DNA from 4 places in the Marinobacterium sp. MBR-109 genome. Region 4 is predicted to be linked to each of the others. Evidence: predicted binding sites of a transcription regulator. Region 4 holds the regulator's gene; each other region holds the start of a gene.
What was found. The regulator sigma-54, encoded in region 4, starts transcription at its own class of promoters, with help from an activator protein. The targets are predictions, from matches to a motif close to TGGCACNNNNNTTGCTNT.
Positions count from the first base shown of each region.

Region 1: ABIE60_RS06050 (ammonium transporter) is a predicted target of sigma-54. The motif match lies at 2,144-2,161, and genes of this name have one in related genera.
Region 2: peaA (quinohemoprotein amine dehydrogenase subunit alpha) is a predicted target of sigma-54. The motif match lies at 3,838-3,855, and genes of this name have one in related genera.
Region 3: flgB (flagellar basal body rod protein FlgB) is a predicted target of sigma-54. The motif match lies at 3,972-3,989, and genes of this name have one in related genera.

Region 1 is NZ_JBEPPZ010000003.1:232,627-237,867, forward strand. Features, by position in the region: gene ABIE60_RS06045 (DUF1989 domain-containing protein) at 1-1,900, shown strand, start outside; gene ABIE60_RS06050 (ammonium transporter) at 2,267-3,601, shown strand; gene ABIE60_RS06055 (hypothetical protein) at 3,690-3,857, shown strand; gene ABIE60_RS06060 (ethanolamine ammonia-lyase subunit EutB) at 3,955-5,241, shown strand, end outside.
Region 2 is NZ_JBEPPZ010000005.1:160,498-165,738, forward strand. Features, by position in the region: gene peaD (quinohemoprotein amine dehydrogenase subunit beta) at 1-314, opposite strand, end outside; gene qhpC (quinohemoprotein amine dehydrogenase subunit gamma) at 333-659, opposite strand; gene peaB (quinohemoprotein amine dehydrogenase maturation protein) at 661-2,091, opposite strand; gene peaA (quinohemoprotein amine dehydrogenase subunit alpha) at 2,164-3,753, opposite strand; gene ABIE60_RS08735 (aldehyde dehydrogenase family protein) at 4,177-5,241, shown strand, end outside.
Region 3 is NZ_JBEPPZ010000014.1:81,208-86,448, reverse strand. Features, by position in the region: gene flgF (flagellar basal-body rod protein FlgF) at 1-149, opposite strand, end outside; gene ABIE60_RS15170 (flagellar hook-basal body complex protein) at 269-2,380, opposite strand; gene ABIE60_RS15165 (flagellar hook capping FlgD N-terminal domain-containing protein) at 2,395-3,078, opposite strand; gene flgC (flagellar basal body rod protein FlgC) at 3,100-3,534, opposite strand; gene flgB (flagellar basal body rod protein FlgB) at 3,537-3,935, opposite strand; gene ABIE60_RS15150 (CheR family methyltransferase) at 4,128-4,967, opposite strand; gene ABIE60_RS15145 (chemotaxis protein CheV) at 4,984-5,241, opposite strand, start outside.
Region 4 is NZ_JBEPPZ010000007.1:122,087-127,327, forward strand. Features, by position in the region: gene ABIE60_RS10750 (PTS sugar transporter subunit IIA) at 1-296, opposite strand, end outside; gene hpf (ribosome hibernation promoting factor) at 318-608, opposite strand; gene ABIE60_RS10760 (RNA polymerase factor sigma-54) at 660-2,165, opposite strand; gene lptB (LPS export ABC transporter ATP-binding protein) at 2,217-2,942, opposite strand; gene lptA (lipopolysaccharide transport periplasmic protein LptA) at 2,942-3,454, opposite strand; gene lptC (LPS export ABC transporter periplasmic protein LptC) at 3,444-4,007, opposite strand; gene ABIE60_RS10780 (KdsC family phosphatase) at 4,008-4,547, opposite strand; gene ABIE60_RS10785 (KpsF/GutQ family sugar-phosphate isomerase) at 4,547-5,241, opposite strand, start outside.

The sequences.
Region 1 (5,241 bases), on a different contig from region 4:
GCCGGAGCAGCAAGAGCCGTCGACCGAGCTGAATGTGTCACTCTGGCTGTTGCCGGATCGGGTACCCGAACTGCCGGACCCATTGGCAGAGACGCTGCAGGATATTCATATTCCCCACAGCAGTGCGCGCGTTTATCGGGTGAGGGCGGGTGAATGGATCCAGATCATCGATGTGGCGGGCAAGCAGTGCTCTGACTTCATCGCCTTCGATGCCGAGGCGCTGGAAAGAGGCGAAGAGGTCACTCTGGATGCGGTGGCGACGCGGACCCTGGCGGGACATGCCTTGCCACAGCCGGGTCTCTATTCGCGTTTTGCCGATAATCGCCTGCAGCCGATGCTTGAGCTGGTGCAGGACACGGTCGGACGGCATGACAGTTTTTTGCTGGCCTGTACGCCCAAGTATTACGAGGACAGTGGTTACTTCGGTCATGTCAGCTGTACGGATAACTTCAACCGTGCATTGAAGGACTATGGCGTGGCACCGCGTTCCGGCTGGCCCGCGATCAATTTCTTCTTCAACACAACAGTGCAACCCTGCGGCACCATGGGCATGGACGAGCCCTGGTCTCGTCCCGGTGACTACGTGTTGCTGCGGGCCAATCGCGACCTGATCTGTGCATCCTCGGCCTGCCCTGATGACATCGACCCGGCCAACGGCTGGACCCCTACCGACATTCATGTCCGCGTGTATGCGGCAGACAATACATTTGAACGTGCCATCGCCCACCGCGTGGTGCCTGAGGAGTTACCACGCATGACTCGACAGACCGCTTTTCACAGCCGTACTTCACAACTGACCAAACAGTTTGCCGAATATCGAGGCTACTGGGTGCCCACCGAGTTTGAAGGCTGGGGTGCCCGTGCCGAATATCTGGCCTGTCGCGAGTCCGTCGCCGTCATGGATCTGTCGCCCCTGCGCAAGTTTGAAGTCGTTGGCCCCGATGCCGAAGCCTTGCTGCAGTATGCCCTGACCCGCAATGTGCGCCGGCTCGCGGTGGGTGAAATCGTCTACTCGGCGGCCTGTTTTGAAACCGGTGGCATGGTGGATGATGGCACGCTGTTTCGCATGGGCGAGCAGGCATTTCGCTGGGTGTGCGGCGATGCCTGGAGCGGTACCTGGTTACGCGAACTGGCAGCGCAGCGCGGAGATCGGGTCAGTATTCGTGAGTCCACCGATCAGCTGCACAATCTGGCGCTGCAGGGGCCTCAAAGCCGCGCGTTGTTGTCTGAGCTGATCTGGCAGCCTGAAACCCGCACGTCGGTCAGTGAATTGAAGTGGTTCCACTTCACCATTGGGCGTCTGGGCGGGCCTGAAGGCATTCCGCTGATGGTATCCCGTACCGGCTATACCGGTGAATTGGGGTTTGAAGTCTGGTGCCATCCCGACAACGGTCCTGCGCTGTGGGATGCCATCTGGGACGCAGGGAAGTCCTATGGCCTGGCGCCGCTCGGCTTTGATGCACTGGACATGCTGCGAATTGAGGCGGGCCTGATCTTTGCCGAACACGAATTCTGTAACCAGACCAACCCCTATGAAGCGGGAATCGGGTTTACCGTGCCGATGAAAACCAAGGAGGAAGATTTCAGTGGACGGGCCGCCCTGCAGCGTCAGGCACCGGAAAGTCGGCAGAGGCTGGTCGGTCTGGTGCTGGATGGCAATGAGCCGGTGCATCATGGCGATCTGGTATACGACGGTCGCATGCCGGTTGGTCAGATAACCAGCGCAACGGCCTCGCCCCTGCTGGGCAAGATGATCGCCCTGTGTCGAGTGCAGCCGGCCTGGGCCGAGCCCGGTACCCGGCTTGAGGTGGGGCAGCTGGATGGATTGCAGAAGCGGTTGCCGGCTCAGATCCAGGCTCTGCCTTTCCATGATCCGGAGCGGATCAGGGTCAGGAGTTGAGAGTTTATTTCACTCTGCAGGAACGGCGTCCCAAGGGACGCTTTTTTTATGACTGGTTGTTTGGTGAACAATACAGGTGCACGCAGATGCAAAAAGGCTCATCTATAAAGCACGCGTGTATTTATGACCTGTGGATAACTTTAATTAGAGTTGTTGTTATTAATAAAGTTCAAAATAAAATTACAATGTAAAACATACAGATACGATTTATTTGCGGTTTTTAACAGGGTGTATTCAACGAGTTGGCACATGCATTGCTTTTTCTTATCAGGAAATAAATATCACTGAAGAGCAAGGATGCTCTGATCTTTTTGCTGCGATGCAGCATGAAGAAGGTGGATCTTTTGCACAGATGAGGACAAGCCCATGACTGTGGAAACCGTGGAGTCGCTCAAAGCGACCTTCGAAATGCATCAAGCGATGAATGTGGAAGTGTTCTACTGGTGGTGCACCGCCATCATGTTCATGATTCACGCCGGATTCCTCGCATACGAAATCGGCGCATCGCGCGTCAAGAATGCCCTGACGTCAGGGATGAAAAACATACTGACCCTGTCAGTCATCATTACAACCTTCTACTTCTTCGGCTGGTGGATCTACAACGCCTTCCCGAACGGCCTGATTCCGATCGATGCTTCTGCGGCGTTGCCCTGGAGTCTGAGCATGGGGCCTGATGTTCAGGATATGGGGACCGGTATCTTCTTCGCCGCGTTTGCACTTTTTGGTGCCACGACCGGCTCCATTCTGTCGGGTGCGGTGATCGAGCGTATCCGCCTGAGTGCCTTCCTGATTCTGGCGGCCATTCTCGGCTCCGCCGTCTGGATTCTGGCCGGCGCCTGGGGCTGGCACCCGGAAGGCTGGCTGCTGACCAAGCTGGGGTATCACGATGTGGGTGCATCCGGTGTGGTACATGCGGTGGCCGGCTTCTTCGCACTGGGTGTGTTGATGAACCTGGGCGCGCGCGTCGGCAAGTTCCAGAATGGTGTCGCGATGTATATCCCGCCACACAGCCTGCCGATGTCCCTGATCGGTCTGATGATGATCATCGTCGGTTTCTTTGGCTTTTTGGGTGGCTGCATCATCTTCAATGGTGGCGAAACCGGCTGGACCACGATCTATGGTAACCCGACCAACCTGTCGGCTTTCGGCTTTAACACCTTGATGGGCTTTGCCGGTGGTGTCATCGGTGCCTACCTGACCTCGCGTGAGCCATTCTGGACCATGTCCGGTGGCCTGGCCGGGATCATCACCGTGGCAGCGGGTCTGGATCTCTACTACCCGGGCCTGGCCTTTGTGATTGCCGCCAGTGGTGGTGCGCTGATGCCGGTGGTGGGTCGCATGATCGAAAAGATGGGTGTTGATGATGCCGTAGGTGCGGTTGCGGTGCATGGTTTCTGCGGCTTCTACGGTGTCGTGATGGTGGGCGTGTTCGCTTCGTCCTACCCGAACGTGGGCGATTTGCCGGACATCACGCTGAGCGGACAGCTGATCGGGGCCATCGTCATGGCGTTGACCGGCTTCATTCCGGGCTGGGGCATCTCCTATGTGTTGAAGAAACTGAATGCCCTGCGTGTACCGCCTCAGGTAGAGGTGCTCGGTCTGGATCTGGTCGAAATCCCGGCCAAGCCCTACCCGGAGTCGCTGCCGGCACAGGCGATTATTGAGAATACGCTGGAGCCGGGTCAGGAAAAACTGGTCTGAGCTTCATCTGAATCGGCGCTGCCCGGCAGCGCCTCGTTAAATTCAACATGACCCCAAAACGGGTGCACAATGCACCAAGGAGCACGATATGTTTTCAAGTCCCATTACCAGCTGGGAAAACGTAGCCGCCTATTTCACCTTCTCGGACAGCCCGACCGGCATTGCGATCAGTCTGGCTGCTGCTGTCGGTGTTTATCTGTTTCTGAACGCAAGCATCATGAAGCATGAGAAGGCATCCTTCGACAAGCATCTGTAAAACGTACCGGGATGGCCGCTGGCCATCCCGTTTCCCTTCCAGTATCTGTGCCACACTTCTTACACCTGTCGATCAGACCAGCTGCAGGGTGAAATGAATGAGCGATCACATCGACATCGGCCAGACCCGTTACCGCTTCAACGACCTGAAAACCCTGATGGCCAAGGCGACGCCCCTGCGCTCCGGCGATTGTCTGGCCGGCGTTGCGGCCGAGAACGCGACCGAGCGAGTGGCGGCCCAGCGCTGTCTGGCTGAAGTACCGCTGAAACGTTTTCTCAATGAGGCACTGATCCCCTATGAGCGGGACGAAGTGACCCGGCTGATTCTCGACAGCCATGATGCCGCAGCCTTTGCGCCGGTTGCCCACCTGACGGTGGGCGATTTCCGAGACTGGCTGCTGTCTGACCATGCCAGCCGCGATACGCTGCGGGCACTGGCACCTGGCCTGACACCTGAAATGGTGGCCGCCGTGTCCAAGATCATGCGGATACAGGACCTGATTCTGGTGGCGCGGAAAACCGAGGTGGTGACCCGCTTTCGCAACACCATCGGCCTGAGCGGCAGAATGTCCACGCGGCTGCAGCCCAATCACCCCACCGATGACCCGGCCGGTGTCGCCGCCAGCGTGCTGGACGGTCTGCTTTATGCCAATGGCGATGCGGTGATCGGCATCAACCCGGCCACCGACAATTACCATGCGGTGACTCGGCTGATGCAGCTGCTCGATGAGGTGATCCAGCGCTACGAAATCCCGACCCAATCCTGCGTGCTGACCCACGTCACCACCCATCTGGAAGCGATCAACCGGGGCGCGCCGGTAGACCTGGTGTTCCAGTCGATCGCAGGTACTCAGGCGGCCAACGATAGCTTCGGCATCAACCTGTCGATTCTGGACGAGGCGCACAGGGCGGCGCTGGAGCTGGGTCGCGGCACGGTGGGCCAGAACGTCATGTATTTCGAAACCGGGCAGGGCAGTGCACTGTCGGCCAATGCCCATCATGGCGTTGACCAGCAAACCTGCGAAGCCCGCGCCTATGCCGTGGCGCGCCGTTTTGATCCGCTGCTGGTGAACACTGTGGTCGGCTTTATCGGCCCCGAGTATCTGTATGACGGCAAGCAGATTATCCGCGCCGGTCTGGAGGATCACTTCTGCGGCAAATTGCTGGGCCTGCCGATGGGCTGTGACATCTGCTACACCAACCACGCCGAAGCGGATCAGGATGACATGGACATGCTGCTGACCCAGCTGGGCGTGGCCGGGATCAACTTCATCATGGGGATTCCCGGCTCCGATGACATCATGCTCAACTACCAGACCACCTCCTTTCACGATGCCCTTTATGTGCGTGAGGTGCTGAACAAGCCGCCGGCGCCTGAGTTTGCC
Region 2 (5,241 bases), on a different contig from region 4:
TGGAAGGTAATGTCACAGTTGTCCAGATTAACGCCATAGATATCCTCATAGCGGTTATTGAGGATATAGGCTGTCTTGCCATCCGGGGCCATCTGAGTCACGCCAGGGCCAAATGCATCCGGCAGGTCACAGCTTTTGTAGAGGCTATCGGCCTGCAGGTCGATCACATGCATGTTGTTGGGATAGTTGGCCACGATCATGTACTCGTTGCCTTCCTTGAGTGCCGGCCCCTTGGCCAGCACAGCACCGGACAGCGTGGTGCCCAACACCAGTGCCGCCGCCGGGATCATAGATATAAGTCGCTTGTTGTCCATTGTCAGATCACCCTCGGCTTAGTTCTTGTCTTTCGGGAATACGGTACCCAGGTTGCGCCAGTCATCTTTCGAGTTCATGGCGTCCTTGTTCCAGTCCGGGTAGGTATTCATCATGTCCGGCACCTGTGCAGGCCACCAGCAAGGGTCGGCACAGCCATACAAATCGGCTTCCATCGGCTGACACAGGGAGGTCACGCCGCCAAAGGCATCGATCTCCCAGCCCGGGTCGGTGGTGGCGGTACAACCTGCCAGCGAGCTCATGGCCACGACTTCTTCCACACTGTCGTCGGCCACGGCCTGACTGAGCAGCTGCGCCTTGTTGTTGATCGCTTTGAGATGTTTCATATCAGTGCGCCCTCCGCGGCGAGATGAACTGGTCTATGAAGGCGGGGTTGGCCGCCATGATGCGGCTGTAGACTTCGATGCCGAAGTCGACCCAGTCTCGCATCAGGTCGCAGTAGTGGTAGGTTGGATGAGTGGGGTCGCCGTAGCGGGCATAGCTTTCGTGGTAACAGCCGCCTGAGCACAGATTGCGGATACGGCAGCTGGCACAGCCGGTATCGGTTCTATCCAGCCGTTTGGAGAGAAAGTCCCCCAGCTCCACCTGCTGGACACCGGTTTTCACATTGCCGAACGTCGGCATGTCGGACCCGGTAAACCGGTGGCACAGGTTGAGTTCGCCTTCATGATCGACCGCCAGCATTTTCAGACCGGCGCCGCAGGGCAGTGCCTTTTTATGGCCTTCGTGCAGATCGGTGATCAGCTGATGCATGTTGGAGAAGCCGATATTGCGGTGCTCCAGTGCCGCATCGAGATAGCGCTGACCGAGGCGTTTCATGCCGGCAAAGACTTCGATCAGCTCTTCTGAACTGAGGTTGTAGCTGCTGATATCGCCGGAGGTAACCGGTGCAAAGCCCACCTCCGAAAAGCCCATGTCGTTGAAGAGGTGGTCCCAGATCTGTTCCACCTCCGTGGTGCCGCGGGTCAGCGTGACACGCGCGCCGATGGGACGTGAATCGTACCGCTCCAGCAGCCTCAAGGCCTTGCGACGCACAACATCGTAAGTACCCTGGCCTCCCACGGTGATACGGTTCTTGTCATGTATCGCCTTGGGGCCGTCCATGCTGACCGACAGACCGAAACGATGGGCATTGAGCCAGTCGATGATCTCATCGGTCAGCAGTGTGGCATTGGTGGTCATGACGAAATCGAGCTGTTTGCCCAGTTCGGCAAAGCGGCGCTCACAATAGTCCACCATCGCTTTAATCAAGGGTCGGTTGCTTAGCGGCTCACCACCAAAGAACACCACCGTGTAACGATCCTCGTCGGGTGATTCGCGCAACAGCATCTCCACCGAGTCGATCGCGGTTTGCAGCTCCATCTTGCGACCGGCGGACGGGATATCCAGGTCTTCCTTGTAGCAGTAGGTACAGCTGAGGTTGCAGCCGGTGTTGACGTTCAGCACCACGGTGGTCAGCGGAAACTGGTCTACCCGGCGGGTCCCGATCTCGTCGGTCAATGGCCGGCCATCATTGACCAGCTCCAGTGCCAGCAGCTCGCGCACCGTTTCGGTAATCTCCTGCTCCGAGAAGCGATTGCTCAAGCCGCTGACCAGCGCCTCGGCCGACTCGGCGCCACTGCGCAGCCGGTCCAGGATGCCTGATGTCAGGCTGTCCAGCGCAAACAGCGAGCTGGACGGTATGTGAAACAACATGCGGGTATCCCCGACCTGCACTTCATGCAGGTTGTGCTCCACCAGATTGAGTACAGCGCCCATGTCTGTTCTCCCCTGTTAGGTTGCCATCCGGATGCCTGCAGGCATCCCCCCTTCTCTGCCATCGGGCATCGGTCAGGGGATCGGAGGGTTGTTCCAGCGCTGCACCGTCACGATCATCTGCCCTTCGGCATCGTGCGTGTCATCGCCATCCATCACCCTTGCCTGTACTTTCAGGTTACCGGCGTTGTTGGTCATCATGCGTCGTTCAGGGTTGGGGCCCGCAGCGGCCGGCGTGAATACACCGGTATCCGGGTTCATCTGGCCGGTAAAGCGAACATCCCCATCGGCCTCGGCCACTTCATCAAAGGGTGCCACTGCCCACTGGGCCGGCATCATGCCGATGCGGTAGTCGTCGTCGGTACCGGGCTTGCCGTCCGGCCCAACGGCCCAGGCTTCAGCCTCAAAGCGCGCTTCGACTTTCGGTGTTGAACTGCCATTGCCACCCACGCGGGCTACGGCAAACTCCGGCACCACTTTCACCTGAGCGATGCGATCATAGACGGCAAAGCGCCCGCCCTGAGCGGCCCCCACACTGACCTCATGAATGCCCGAGGCGGCTTCGGATGCTCTGGCACGCACCTTGATCAGGCTGTCGCTTTCACTGATCACCTCGATAACGTCAATGCCCTGGCCCAATACCGGCATACCCTTAAGAGCTGTACCGATAATGCTGACTTCGGCTTCGTTACCCGCCTTGATGTAAGCCGGTTGCAGTGCCAGGACCCGGCTGTTGCCATCGGCACGCGCCGCTACCACATCAGCCCCCACTTCATCGTGGTCACGCAGGAACATGCGACCTTCCAGCTGCCCATTGCGCAGCGCAAACACCTGTCGCATGGCGCGTCCATCGATCTCAAGATCCGCTCGCCATTCATAGCCGGTATACACCACAGCCATACCCTGCCCTTTGATGGGGGTGCCGTCGTCATACTGACCACTGAGGCTGACCTGATACTGATCCTGACCCTCTGCAGGCGTGACCTGCATCTCGGCATGGAAGGCGCCGCGACCCGGCATATGGCCGACCATTGTCCAGCCACCGCTGACCGGCGCTGCCGGCTGCTGCTGCCACTGATCCCAGGCTGCGGACTTCATGGGCAGGGTGTCTGTCAGTTGCGGCACCATCTGATTCAGCGCCAGCTCGAACCAGTCCCGATCGCGCGCCAGCGCCTGAAATTCGGTGGTGGGCCACTGGCCCAGATGGAAGTGAACCAGGTGCTCCCACTCTTCGGCGGGCCGACGCTGCAGCAGCACACGTGCCCCCGAATGACAGCGGGCACACATCTCGGTAAATTCCTGCGAATCGAACGCTTCGGACGTATTCAGACGACGCTCCAGTGCATAGCGTGCCCCTTCGGTTTCTTCCGGTGCCAGCCCCTGCCGGTCCGCCAGATATTTCACCAGCGTACGCCGGTCTTCATCGCTGATCTGCAGGCCATGCATGATCTGCATGCGGGCAATCGTCATCAGCCAGCCTTCCGGCGATTTGCGCTGATGGCTGATACGGCTCCACTGTTGATCAGCCTCCTGGGTGTGGCACGCCAGACACTTGCTGCTGATGATCTGTTCGGCACTGTCGTTGGCCATGGCCGCCTGAGCACTCACCGCCAGCGCCAATGCCAGCAGCCCCCCGCCCAGCGGTTTCAGAGTTGTTGTATTCAAGGTCCGACCTCCTTCTGTGGTCATTGCAAGAGCATCTTTCGAGACGCCCGTCGAGATCCAGGTCAATGTTGAGTCACAAAGGAGGTAGCACAGCCTGTGCCAAGTTCATCTTTCCAAAACAAAACAGTCACTTGAGTGAAATATTACGACTTTCGACCCCGTCAGCCAGGCCGCGGAATCTGTTTAATATCGCGACACCTGTTTCATCCTGAGACAGACGCCCATTTTCGGGGCCTGAAGCCGGAGTAGCGGGCTGAATCAGATTCAGACAGCTGTCTCATTCTGCGACAGGCCATAACAGCCAAAACCAGGGCATATAAAGACAAACCCATTCAATTTCATTGAGTTAGGATTTAATCAAAACTGGCACAGCCATTGCGATACAGGGGAGACAGACTCAACGACAACGATAAGAGGTTCACCATGACGGAGTTTGCCCTTCACTCTGATACTCAGGCTTTCATCAATCGCCGCCACGCTTTGCTGATTGGCGATCAACGCCCTGCAGGTTCCGAAGTCAGGGAGATTGATGTGATCAACCCCGCCACCGGCGAGTGCTTCACCAAAGTCGCCTGCGGCACCGCCGCTGATATTGATCAGGCCGTCGCAACAGCACGCCAAACGTTCGAGGACTCCAGCTGGAGCCGCATGATACCGGTCGAGCGCGAGCGTCTGTTATGGCGTTTTGCCGACCTGATCGACGCCAACGCCGACTCACTGGCCGAGATCGAGTGTCTGGATAACGGCAAGAGCGTCGCCATCGCCAAGGGGGTGGACATTCAGCTGGCCGTCAACTTTCTGCGCTACATGGCCGGCTGGGCGACCAAAATCGAGGGCAGTTGTGTACAGCCTTCGGTGCCCTTCATGCCGGGCGCGCAGTTCCACGGTTACACGCGGCGTGAGCCGGTCGGTGTGGTGGGTGCCATTGTGGCCTGGAACTTCCCGTTGCTGCTGGCCTGCTGGAAGCTCGGCCCGGCACTGGCGACTGGGTGTACGGTCGTACTGAAGCCGGCTGAAGATACCCCCCTGACCGCCTTGCGCCTGGGTGAACTGGCGCTGGAAGCAGGCTATCCGCCCGGAGTGTTGAACGTTGTCCCGGGACTGGGGCAGGATGCCGGTGCAGCCCTGTCTTCACACCCTGACGTCGACAAGCTCACTTTCACCGGCTCAACCGGTGTCGGCAAGCTGATCGGCAAGGCCGCCATGGACCACATGACGCGGGTGACACTTGAGCTGGGCGGCAAGTCACCCACCATCGTGCTGGAAGACGCCGATCCGCAGGAGGCCGCCGCAGGGGCCGCCAATGCAATCTTCTTTAATCAGGGGCAGGTGTGCTGTGCCGGTTCGCGCCTGTATGTGCAGCGCAAGCTGTTTGACAATCTGGTAGCGGATATCACCAATATCGCGGGCCGGATTCGTCTGGGTAACGGACTGGACCCGAACACCGAGATGGGGCCGCTGGTCTCCGCCGTGCAGCAGCAGCGAGTA
Region 3 (5,241 bases), on a different contig from region 4:
CCTTCTCCCAGCACCCGCATGGCGCGGGCTTGCTCGAAATCACTCTTGAAGCCGGTGGTGGTGGCATTGGCCAGGTTGTTGGCGTGCGCCTGCTGCGCGTACATGTTCTCACGCGCGCCGGTCATGGCGACATACAGCACTTTATCCATCGTTTACTCCGGTAAAACCTTGCCGTTCAAACTGGCTTTACCTTGTATTAAGCAAACTATGTGCCATAAACGAGAAAGCCGGGCAGATAGCCCGGCTTGAGGATACGTGATGCAGCTGGTCAGATCTGCAGAATCGCCTGAGTCACCGTATTCAGCGTTTCCAGTGTCTTGGAGTTGGCCTGGAAGTTACGCTGACCTTCGATCAGCTTCACCAGCTCTTCTGACAAGTCCACGTTGGACTGCTCCAATGCAGCCGAACGCAGAGTGCCATTCAGGCCAGTGCCTGGCGGGTTAACAATGGCATTACCTGAAGAGAGGGTCGCTATCCACTCTGTGTTACCACTGGGCTGCAGACCGTCCTGGTTTTCAAAAGTCGCAACAGAGACCAGTCCAAGGTTGGCACGCTGACCGTTACTGTAGCTAGCGACCATTTCACCGGTCTCGGCAAAACTAACCCCGATCAGGTCACCTTTGGTATAGCCATCCTGCTGCTGACGCTTAACGATCGACTCAGAAGCAAACTGACTGGAGCCTGAGATATCCAACTGCAGGCCCGCCAACTGGTCTACATCAGAGTCCAGAATTTGATCCAGCGGGTTAGCAGGATCAGCTCCCAGAATGGTAAGCGTGGGTGCACGACCAGTCGAGGCAACTTCCTGACCATTAACCTTTTCAAGCACACCCGTGATCGAATTGAAGTTAATCATGACCGGACCTACTTCCGTAGGCTGGTTATCCGGACTGGTCTCACCAGGATCAAGTTCCTTTCCAAGATTCAGCTGATCCCTGTCATTCAAGAAGGCATACGAGCGATAGGCACCGATGAAGCTGTTGTCACCCACTTCAAGTACTGAAACGTCAGGAACCGTTTGGCCACTCAAAACGGTGGTCGTGAACAGATTATTTGCATCAGCACCGGATACCCCCAGGCGACCAACATCACCAGCTTCAGGCTTCCATGTAATCCTGAGCTGATCTGTTCCATCATCATATTGAACTGATTCAATATCAGGGTTTTTATCCAGAATCTGCTGTTCTTTACTGGCTATTTCCTGACCTACCTGGTCCAGAGTCTTAATTTCCCCGGCAGCAGTCGGTCGTTTAACGGTAATTTCAACTCCGGCAATCGTGACTGTGACATCCTGCGTCAGCGCACCCGCAGCATCAAAAACGCCAGCGGAGTCCAAAGTCAGAGCCTGAACCTCACTGGCACTGCGCTCGGTAATACTCCCAACCGCCTCAGTGCCATCCGCTTTGGTAACAACAAAATCGCCATACGCCACATATTCCGCCTTTACCTCGAAAGACAGATCACCCGTTGCACCAAGTCTCACTGTATTTGCATCAATGCGGGGGTCACCATCTACGTTTGACGGCACACCCGACAGTTTCTCTATGGATTCAGCTGTCAGCGCATACGGTGCGGTACCCGCATCATCAAAATAAAGCGTGTTGGGATCTTCAGCGCCCGCGCCCAAGCTGCTGGCCACATTAAGGTTAAAGCCAGAGAGGGCTGCACTCGTAAAATCAAGACCACCGGCACCGGCGTTTGCTGCCGGATCCCAGGCGGTGGCGGCATAATTGTGCTCTTCACGCACCGGGCGCTGTTCGGCAAAATAAAACCGTACGCTCTGCTCGTTACCCAAGCTATCAAACGTGCCTACAGTCGTCGAATAGGTGTAGGAAGTAGGATCCGTCTTGGAAAACGGGATATTCAGATCTTCAGCATTGGAGTTAGCGTTAATATTGAAAGAGAGCTCGACCCGCTCAGTTGCTTTGGGCGGACTTTCTTTTTCAGTCACTGACAGGTTCTGTATCGGCAACTGATTGCCCTGCGCGTCCAAACCATAACCCTGCAGGTACTTGCCATTCTTGCTGACAATGTTGCCCTGCTTATCCAACTCAAACGCACCGGCACGGGTGTAGGTGATATTCCCCTGCCCATCGTCCAGCATGAAGAAGCCGGAGCCATTAATCGCCAGGTCCAGGTTGCTGTTGGTGAACTCAATGGTACCACCGCTGAAATCCTGGGAGATATCCGTCACTGTAACACCAGAGCCCGGGGTATTGGACGAGCCCGCACCCACTACCGCTGTTGCATAAATGTCACCAAACTCGGTACGCGAGGACTTGAAGCCAACTGTACTGGCGTTGGCGATGTTGTTACCGGCCACGTCCAGCAAGGTAGATGCCGACTTGAGTCCTGTTACAGCTGTATTGAAACCTGCCATCTTCGTTACCTCACTTAACCGAGCTGTTTCACTTCACTCATATCGATAGAACCGATCGCGGTGTTAACCTTCATACCGATCCCGTTCTGTCCCAGAGTGACGCTGTTGATATTGAACCCCATATACGTGCCCACTTCTTCGTATTTACCTTCTGCACCAGAGGCTGCCTCAGCCACTATGCGATAATTGCCTGCCGGCACATTTTCGCCTGCCTGCCAAACGAAGTTATGATCGCCCGGTGGCTGCGCGCCCATACTGACGCGATCAACCAGGTTGCCGCTGCCATCATAGATTGAGATGCGGACATCGCTGGAGCTGACATCTGTGCTCACGAGCCCATCAACCAGCCCTCCCTGTTGAGGCAGCTGGGCAATGTTTGTATTCACAAACGCGCGCTGTCCAACCATGGATGAAGCCTGAAGCGCGGCCTGACTGCTGATCAGGGTGCTGCTCATTGTTTCCATGGTCTTGGAAAGATTCTGGATACTTTCGACATTGCTTAGCGTCGATATCTGCTGCATGAAGTCACTGGTATCAGCAGGACTGGACGGGTCCTGGTTTTGCAACTGTGCGATCAGCAGCTTCATGAACATTTGGCGATCTTCAGAAACAGCGTCAGTCGCCTTCGACTGCGCCTGATTTTTCTGATTGATCTGTTCAAAAGGGTTACTGCTACCGACGCCGTTTACATTGCTCATGGCGCTATCCTCTTACTGGCCTTATTGCCCCAGCGTCAATGTGCGCTGCAGCATCTGTTTGGCCGTATTCATAATATCGGCGTTGATCTGGAAGGAACGTGAGGCCGAAATCATGTCAGCCATCTCTTCCACCACGTTCACATTCGGGTACCAGATATAGCCGTTTTCATCAGCCATCGGGTGATTCGGTTCGTACGCCATGCGCAGAGGCGAATCGCTTTCAATGATCTCTTTTACGTCCACGCCCTGACCTGGCACCAACGTCTGCAGGTGATCAGGCAGGTGTTCTGTCTGCGTTTCTTTCAGCGCGAACACCGGTTTGCGTGCGCGGTAGGTTTCCGCTTCGCTGGAGCTGATGCTTTCCGCATTGGCCATGTTGCTGGCGGTGGTGTTAAGCCGCACGGTCTGTGCGGTCATGGCGGAGCCTGCGATATTGAAAACGTTACTCAACGACATGCTTATTCACCCTTGATTGCGCGTGTCAGCCCCTGGAACTTGCTGTTCAGGAACTCGAAAGAGGCCTGATAACGGAGCGCATTGTCGGTGTAGCGAGCCATCTCTTCCTGGGTCTCTACAGTATTGCCATCGACTGCCGGCTGGTTCGGAATACGGAACATGAGGTCGGCGGCGGCATCCGGTGACAAAAACTCGGACTGATGACCGGATGCCGTTTTCTTCAACGACAGATTGGCACCAGCGGTTTCACCTTCGAGCACGGCACTAAAATCCAGATCACGCGCCTTGTAGTTGGGCGTATCCGCATTGGCAATGTTGTTGGCCAGCACTTCAGCACGACGCGCTCTGAGTGTCAGGGCGTTTTCATGAATTCCCAGTGCTGAATTGAAGCTGATCGCCATTGCCGCTTATCCGTTACAGGTTGCTTTGCCTGTAGTTAAGCAAGCAGCGTGCCATCGGAAGAAAAAGCCGATTATAAAGGGGTTCGGGAAGGTCAGGCTCTGTTTTCAGAGGCAAGGTACAGCGGCAAGCGGCAATGCTGTACCGCTCTTCGTGCAACGGGGCGGCAAAGAGCGGCAGGCCGCCGCTCAGATTCAGATCGCCTGGTAGATAATACCGGGGCGGCAGTGGATCATTTTGTACAGGTCCGGCAGACCAGAGAGGGACTCGGAAGCGCCAAGCAGCAGGTAACCACCGGGGCGCAACTGTTTGTGCATCTTGCGCAGGATCTCGAGTTTTACGTCGGATGAAAAGTAGATCAGCACATTGCGACAGAAAATCAGATCAAACTGCCCCAGTGAACTGTAAGGCCCAAGCAGGTTGAGGCTTTGAAAGCGCACCCGGCTCTTGATATGGGGCTTGATGCCCCAGCTGCCGGATGGCGATGACTCGAAATAACGGTGCAGGCGATCCTGAGACAGCCCTCGACCCAATGCCAGCATTTCATATTCACCCCGTCGGGCCTGATCGAGCACTGTCGTGGAAATATCAGTCGCCAGTATCTCTTCACCGGACGAAAAAGCCCCTGCATGGCTCTGCTTGAATTCGTCGATCACCATACTGATGGAGTACGGCTCCTGCCCGGTAGAGCAGGCAGCAGACCAGATGCGCAGCTTCTGGAAGCGACTTTTTTCATGCAGTTCAGGCAGGAGCTTGTTACGCAGAATCTCGTAGGGGTGGATATCACGAAACCAGAGGGTTTCGTTGGTGGTCATGGCATCAATCACCTGTTCTTTCAAGCTGTTGCCACCCGCCCGGCCAAGACGTGCCACCAGCTCACTGAGGTTTGCACACCCCTGCTGCTGCATGATCTTGCCCAAGCGGCTTTGGACCAGATACTGCTTGTGTTCAGCCAGCAGAATGCCGCAGCTTTTTTCGAGAAAGCTGCTGAATTCACGGAATTCCGCCGGTGTAATACTGAAGCTGATGCTCACCCGGAGACGCTCCCCGTCAGCCTTGTTCGACCTGACGGATACGGTTCACTACCACTCCGGCCAGATCGTTCGGGTTGAATTTGGCCAGGAAGCCGTCGGCCCCTACCTTTTTCACCATCGACACGTTGAAGCCGCCACTCAATGAGGTGTGCAGCACCACATGCAGCTTGGACATGCGCTGATCCTCACGGATCATGGAGGTCAGGGTGTAGCCATCCATTTCAGGCATTTCGATGTCGGAGATCACCAAGAGGAAAAAGCTCTCAACGTCCAC
Region 4 (5,241 bases):
AGATCGACAGGACGGTTGTCGATGGCATCGAAGTCAATCGGGCTGGACAGGGTCATCAGCAGTCCGATGGCCGTTGTAACGCCTGAAATTCTGCAATGAGGAATGGCAACGCCTTCACCGATACCGGTGCTGCCAAGGCGTTCACGGTTGATCAGGCCGCTGAAGATATCTTCAGCGGCCAGGCCGTCCAGCTGCTCGGCGATAGTCTGGCTGGCGAGCTCAAGGGCTCGCTTTTTGCTGACCACATCGACGTGGCAGAGTGTACGGGATGAGGTCAGCAGTTCTGATAGTTGCATGTCGTGACGTGCTGCTACCGGTTATTTATGGGATTTGAGTTTTTCTTTGTGCTTGATGATCTGGCGGTCAAGCTTATCCACCATGCCATCAATTGCAGCGTACATGTCTTCATGTTCATGGGCTGCAAACACTTCGCCGCCTGCCAGGTGGATATCGGCTTCGGCTTTCTGGCGCAGCTTCTCAACACTGAGTGTGACCTGTGCATTGGTGATGTTATCGAAGTGGCGTTCCAGTCGGTCGAACTTGGTACGTACATATTCGTTCAGGGCGTCAGTCAGTTCGACGTGATGACCAGTGATGTTGATCTGCATAGGTTTTCTCCTCGTCATAAAGCACGTTCTTCCGGCGTGCCTGTAGTCTCATTAAACCAGACGCTTGCGCTCATTAGAAGGCGGAATGTTCATCGCTTCACGATATTTTGCCACTGTGCGCCTGGCTACGTTGAATCCCTGCTCTTTCAGCAGGTCGGCTATCTTGTTGTCGCTGAGTGGTTTGGCGGTACTTTCCGCGCTGATCAGTTTCTTGATCAGGGCACGAATGGCGGTGGAGGAGGCGGCGCCTCCGTCCGAAGTACTGACGTGGCTGGAGAAAAAATACTTCAGCTCGAAGATGCCTCGGGGGGTGTGCATGTATTTCTGGGTGGTAACCCTTGAGATGGTCGATTCATGCATCTCTACGGCTTCAGCGATGTCATGCAGCACCATCGGTTTCATGCCCTCTTCGCCCTCTTCGAAAAAGTCGATCTGGCGGGCCACGATCTCGGTGGCGACCTTGAGCAGGGTTTCGTTGCGACTCAACAGGCTCTTGAGGAACCAGCGCGCTTCCTGCAGGTGGTTCTTCAGATAGGTGTTGTCGGCACTGTTGTCGGCTCGCCTGATAAGATCAGCATAGTCGGTATTGATGCGAAGTCTGGGCGAGGCGTCCGAATTCAGGCTGACACTCCACTGCCCCTGTACCTTGCGCACAACAACATCGGGAATCACATACTCCGACTGTTCGCTGCTGATACTGGTGCCCGGCTTGGGGTTGAGTGACTGGATCAGGCTGATGATCTGCTGCAGGGCCTCTTCCTTCAGGCGCATGCGCCGCATCAGTGTGCGGTAGTCGTGGCTGCCAAGCAGACCCAGATGGTCGCGCACCAGGCGCAGGGCCTCTTTCAGCATAGGGGTGTTTTCAGGCAGCTGGCGCAGCTGTACCTGCAGGCATTCGCTCAAGTCGCGTGCGCAGACACCGGGCGGGTCAAACTGCTGCACGCGGTGCAATACGGCTTCAATCTCTTCCGGCTCGGCATCGGCGAACAGTTGGGGTTCGCTCTGACGGAAGTGTTCCAGCACTTCATTCACGTCAGTGCGCAGGTAGCCATCCGGATCGACCGCATCGATCAGGGCCATGGCAACCATGCGATCGGGGTCACTCATGGGTGTCAGGTTGAGCTGCCACAGCAGATGGTCCTGCAGGCTGTCCTCGGCCGAATCGTTATCACCGGGCTCCCAGTCGTCGTCGCGGGCGGGGCCGGGCGTGCTCTGGTGCTGGAAGGTATCATCCCAGTTGCTGTCGGTGGCCAGTTCACTCGGAATTTCATCATTCCAGCGTTCTTCCAGTGCACTTTCGTCCCAGTTATCGTCGTCGGCAGTATCGCTCGAACGGCTATCATCGGAGGCATCGTGGCGGTCATCGCGGCTTTCTGCCCGTGCCTCCTCCACGTTGTCCTGCTCATCCTCGACTTCCAGCAGGGGATTGTTCTCCAGTGCTTCCTGGATCTCCTGCTGCAGGTCCAGCGTTGACAGCTGCAGCAGGCGTATTGCCTGTTGCAGCTGTGGTGTCATTGTCAGATGCTGGCCGATCTTGAGTTGTAACGATTGCTTCATATCAGAGCTGCCAGGTGGACGGAGTGGATGTGCATGGTTGACGGTTCTGGATCAAAGGGAAAACTGCTCGCCCAGGTAGGCGCGGCGGACCTGTTCGTTCGCCAGAATTTCGGCGGGTGTGCCCTGTGCGAGTATCCCTCCTTCACTTACGATATACGCTCGCTCGCAGATGTCGAGGGTCTCGCGCACGTTGTGATCCGTGATCAGGATGCCGATGCCTCGAGACTGCAGGTGGCGAATGGTCTGCTTGATGTCACTGACCGAGATCGGGTCGACGCCGGCAAAGGGCTCGTCCAGAAGAATAAAGTCAGGCTCGGTTGCCAGCGCGCGTGCGATCTCGACACGTCGGCGTTCACCGCCAGACAGGGCCATGCCCAGACTGTCGCGCAGGTGAGTGATGTGAAACTCTTCCAACAACTGCTCCAGCAGTGTTTTGCGATCCGAGATGCCGAGTTCCTTGCGGGTTTCCAGAATGGCCATCAGGTTGTCGTGCACGCTCAGTTTGCGAAATACCGAGGCCTCCTGGGGCAGATAGCCTATGCCGCGGCGTGCCCGCTCATGCATGGGCAGGCGGGTAACATCATCCTGATGCAGGCGGATCTGCCCCTTGTCGGCGTGGATAAGTCCAACAATCATGTAAAAGCAGGTGGTCTTGCCGGCACCGTTGGGTCCGAGCAGCCCGACGATCTGACCGGTTTCCATCTGCAGGGATACATCCTGTACCACCTGACGCCCCTTGTAGCTTTTGGCAAGATGCAGGGCTTCCAGTGTGGCCATCAGTTGGCCTCCGCAGGCTTGGGCTGAATCACCATCTTGACCCGCTCGCCGCCCTTGCGGTCACTGCCGAAGGCGTTCACCAGTGCGCGCTCCATGTTGTAGACGATCCGCTCACCGGTGAAGGTGTCCTTGGCCTGATCGACGCGCGCATTTTCGGTGATGGTGATCTCCTGCTGCTTGACGCGATAGTCCATTTTGTCGCCGTAGGCCTTGGTCAGGGGCTGTTCGGCAGACGGCTGTTGTTGAAACTCGGCCGGTTTGCCGGTGGAGATGATACGGTCAATGCTGCCGTCTGCCGCGCGGTGCAGTTCAACGCGTTCACCCCGAATCTCCATACTGCCTTGAATGATCTCTACATCACCAGTGTAAACAGTGATGCCGGTACGCTCGTTCATGCTGGCGCGGTCAGCCGAAACGTTAATCGGCTGATTGCGGTCCTCGGGCAGTGCCTGCACGCTGGTTGAAAGGGTCAGCAGCAGGGCGGTCAGCAGCACGGGGCGGTTAATTCGCATGGTATGTACCTTTTACTTCGGACAGCAGCTCAACCCGCTGTTCGTCAAAAAAGACCTCCATTCCGCGGCCTTCCGTATGGTCCTGGCCGCGTATCACCCTGACCGGCAGGTCCGTGTGGGCATAGTCGCGTGGAGGGTAGAGTGTCAGTCGCTCGGTCAGCATCTCGCTGGCACTGCCTGAGGGCGGATTATCATGAAGCTGCACATCCCCTGCAAGTACTATGCGCTCCTGTGAGTCAGGCATGCGGCCTTCCTGTGCCAGAATGCGGAGCTCGCCGCCCTGTTCGCGGGGTATCAGGGTGATCGGCTTATCGAACAGCATCTCGGCCGGTTCCGGATAGTGGCGCATCAGGGGGGAGTTCAGCTCCTGAGCCATTTCGCCACTCGGATTCCAGCGCGTAATCCGCGCTTCACGGACAAAAAAGTCGATCCGAGCCGCACTGTTGTCCAGTATCGGCTCGTCGCTCAGCCGGGTGGAGGCAAATCCCCACCAGAGCAACGGCACAAGCAGCAGGATCAGGGCGATGGCGAGTCTCAGTCGGCTTTGCAGCATTCAGCGGTACTCGTCGTAGATGGCGCTGAGTTTGCCCTGTGCGGCCAGAATCAGCTCGCAAAACTCACGTGCGGCCCCCTTGCCTCCAGCAGCACTGCTGCACCAGTCGGCTTCCTTGCGCACCAGAGGGTGGCCGTTGGGTACACAGGCTCCAAAAGCGCAGGCGCGAATGGCGGCCAGATCGGGCAGATCGTCACCGATGTAGGCGGTGTTGGCGGCGTTGTGTCGACTGGCTTGCCACAGTTCATCCAGTGCGACCAGCTTGTCTTCTCGCCCCTGGCGCAGATAGGTGATGCCCAGAGCTTCGGCACGCTGCTCCACCTGGGGTGAGCGGCGTCCGGTGATGATGGCCGTTTCAATCCCGCAGCGGTGCAGCAGTTTGATCCCCAGGCCGTCGAGTGTATGGAAGCTTTTGACTTCACGGCCATCGGCCAGAAAGTTGAGGCGGCCGTCCGTCAGAATGCCGTCGACGTCAAATACGGCCAGACGGATGTTGCCCAGAGCCTCGCGCAGTGAAACGGGAAGGTTGTCCAGGTGCATCAGATCACCCCCGCTTTCAGCATGTCATGCATGTTGAGGGCGCCGACCGGACGGTCGTGCTCGTCAACCACCAGCAGTGCGTTGATTTTGCGCTGCTGCATCAGGCTGAGGGCTTCGGCGGCCAGAATGCCGGGAGACACCCGGGTACATTCGGCTGTCATCACGTCGGCAATGGGTGTGCTGGCGAGGTTGATCTCCTGATCCAGTGTGCGGCGCAAGTCACCATCGGTAAAGACACCCATCAGTTTGCCCTGTGGGTCGGTCACGGCAGTCATGCCCAGGCGTTTGCGTGTGACTTCAAGCAGTGCTTCACGGACAGAGGTGTTGGCCTGGACCTGAGGAATGTCTTCTCCGGTGTGCATGATGTCGTCGACTTTCAGCAGCAGTCGTCGACCAAGGCTGCCGCCAGGGTGCGAAAAGGCAAAGTCCTCACTGCTGAAGCCGCGGGCTTCGAGCAGAGCAATGGCCAGTGCATCGCCCAGTACCAGCTGTGCCGTTGTACTGGAAGTTGGGGCCAGCCCCAGTGGGCAGGCTTCACGATCGACGGGAATATGCAGGTTGACATCCGCACTGCGGGCAAGGGTTGAGTCGGCATTCGCCGTAATGCTGATCATGGGGGCGCCCATGCGTTTGATCAGTGGCAGGATGGTGATCAGCTCAGCGGTTTCACCCGAGTTGGACAGGGCCAACACCA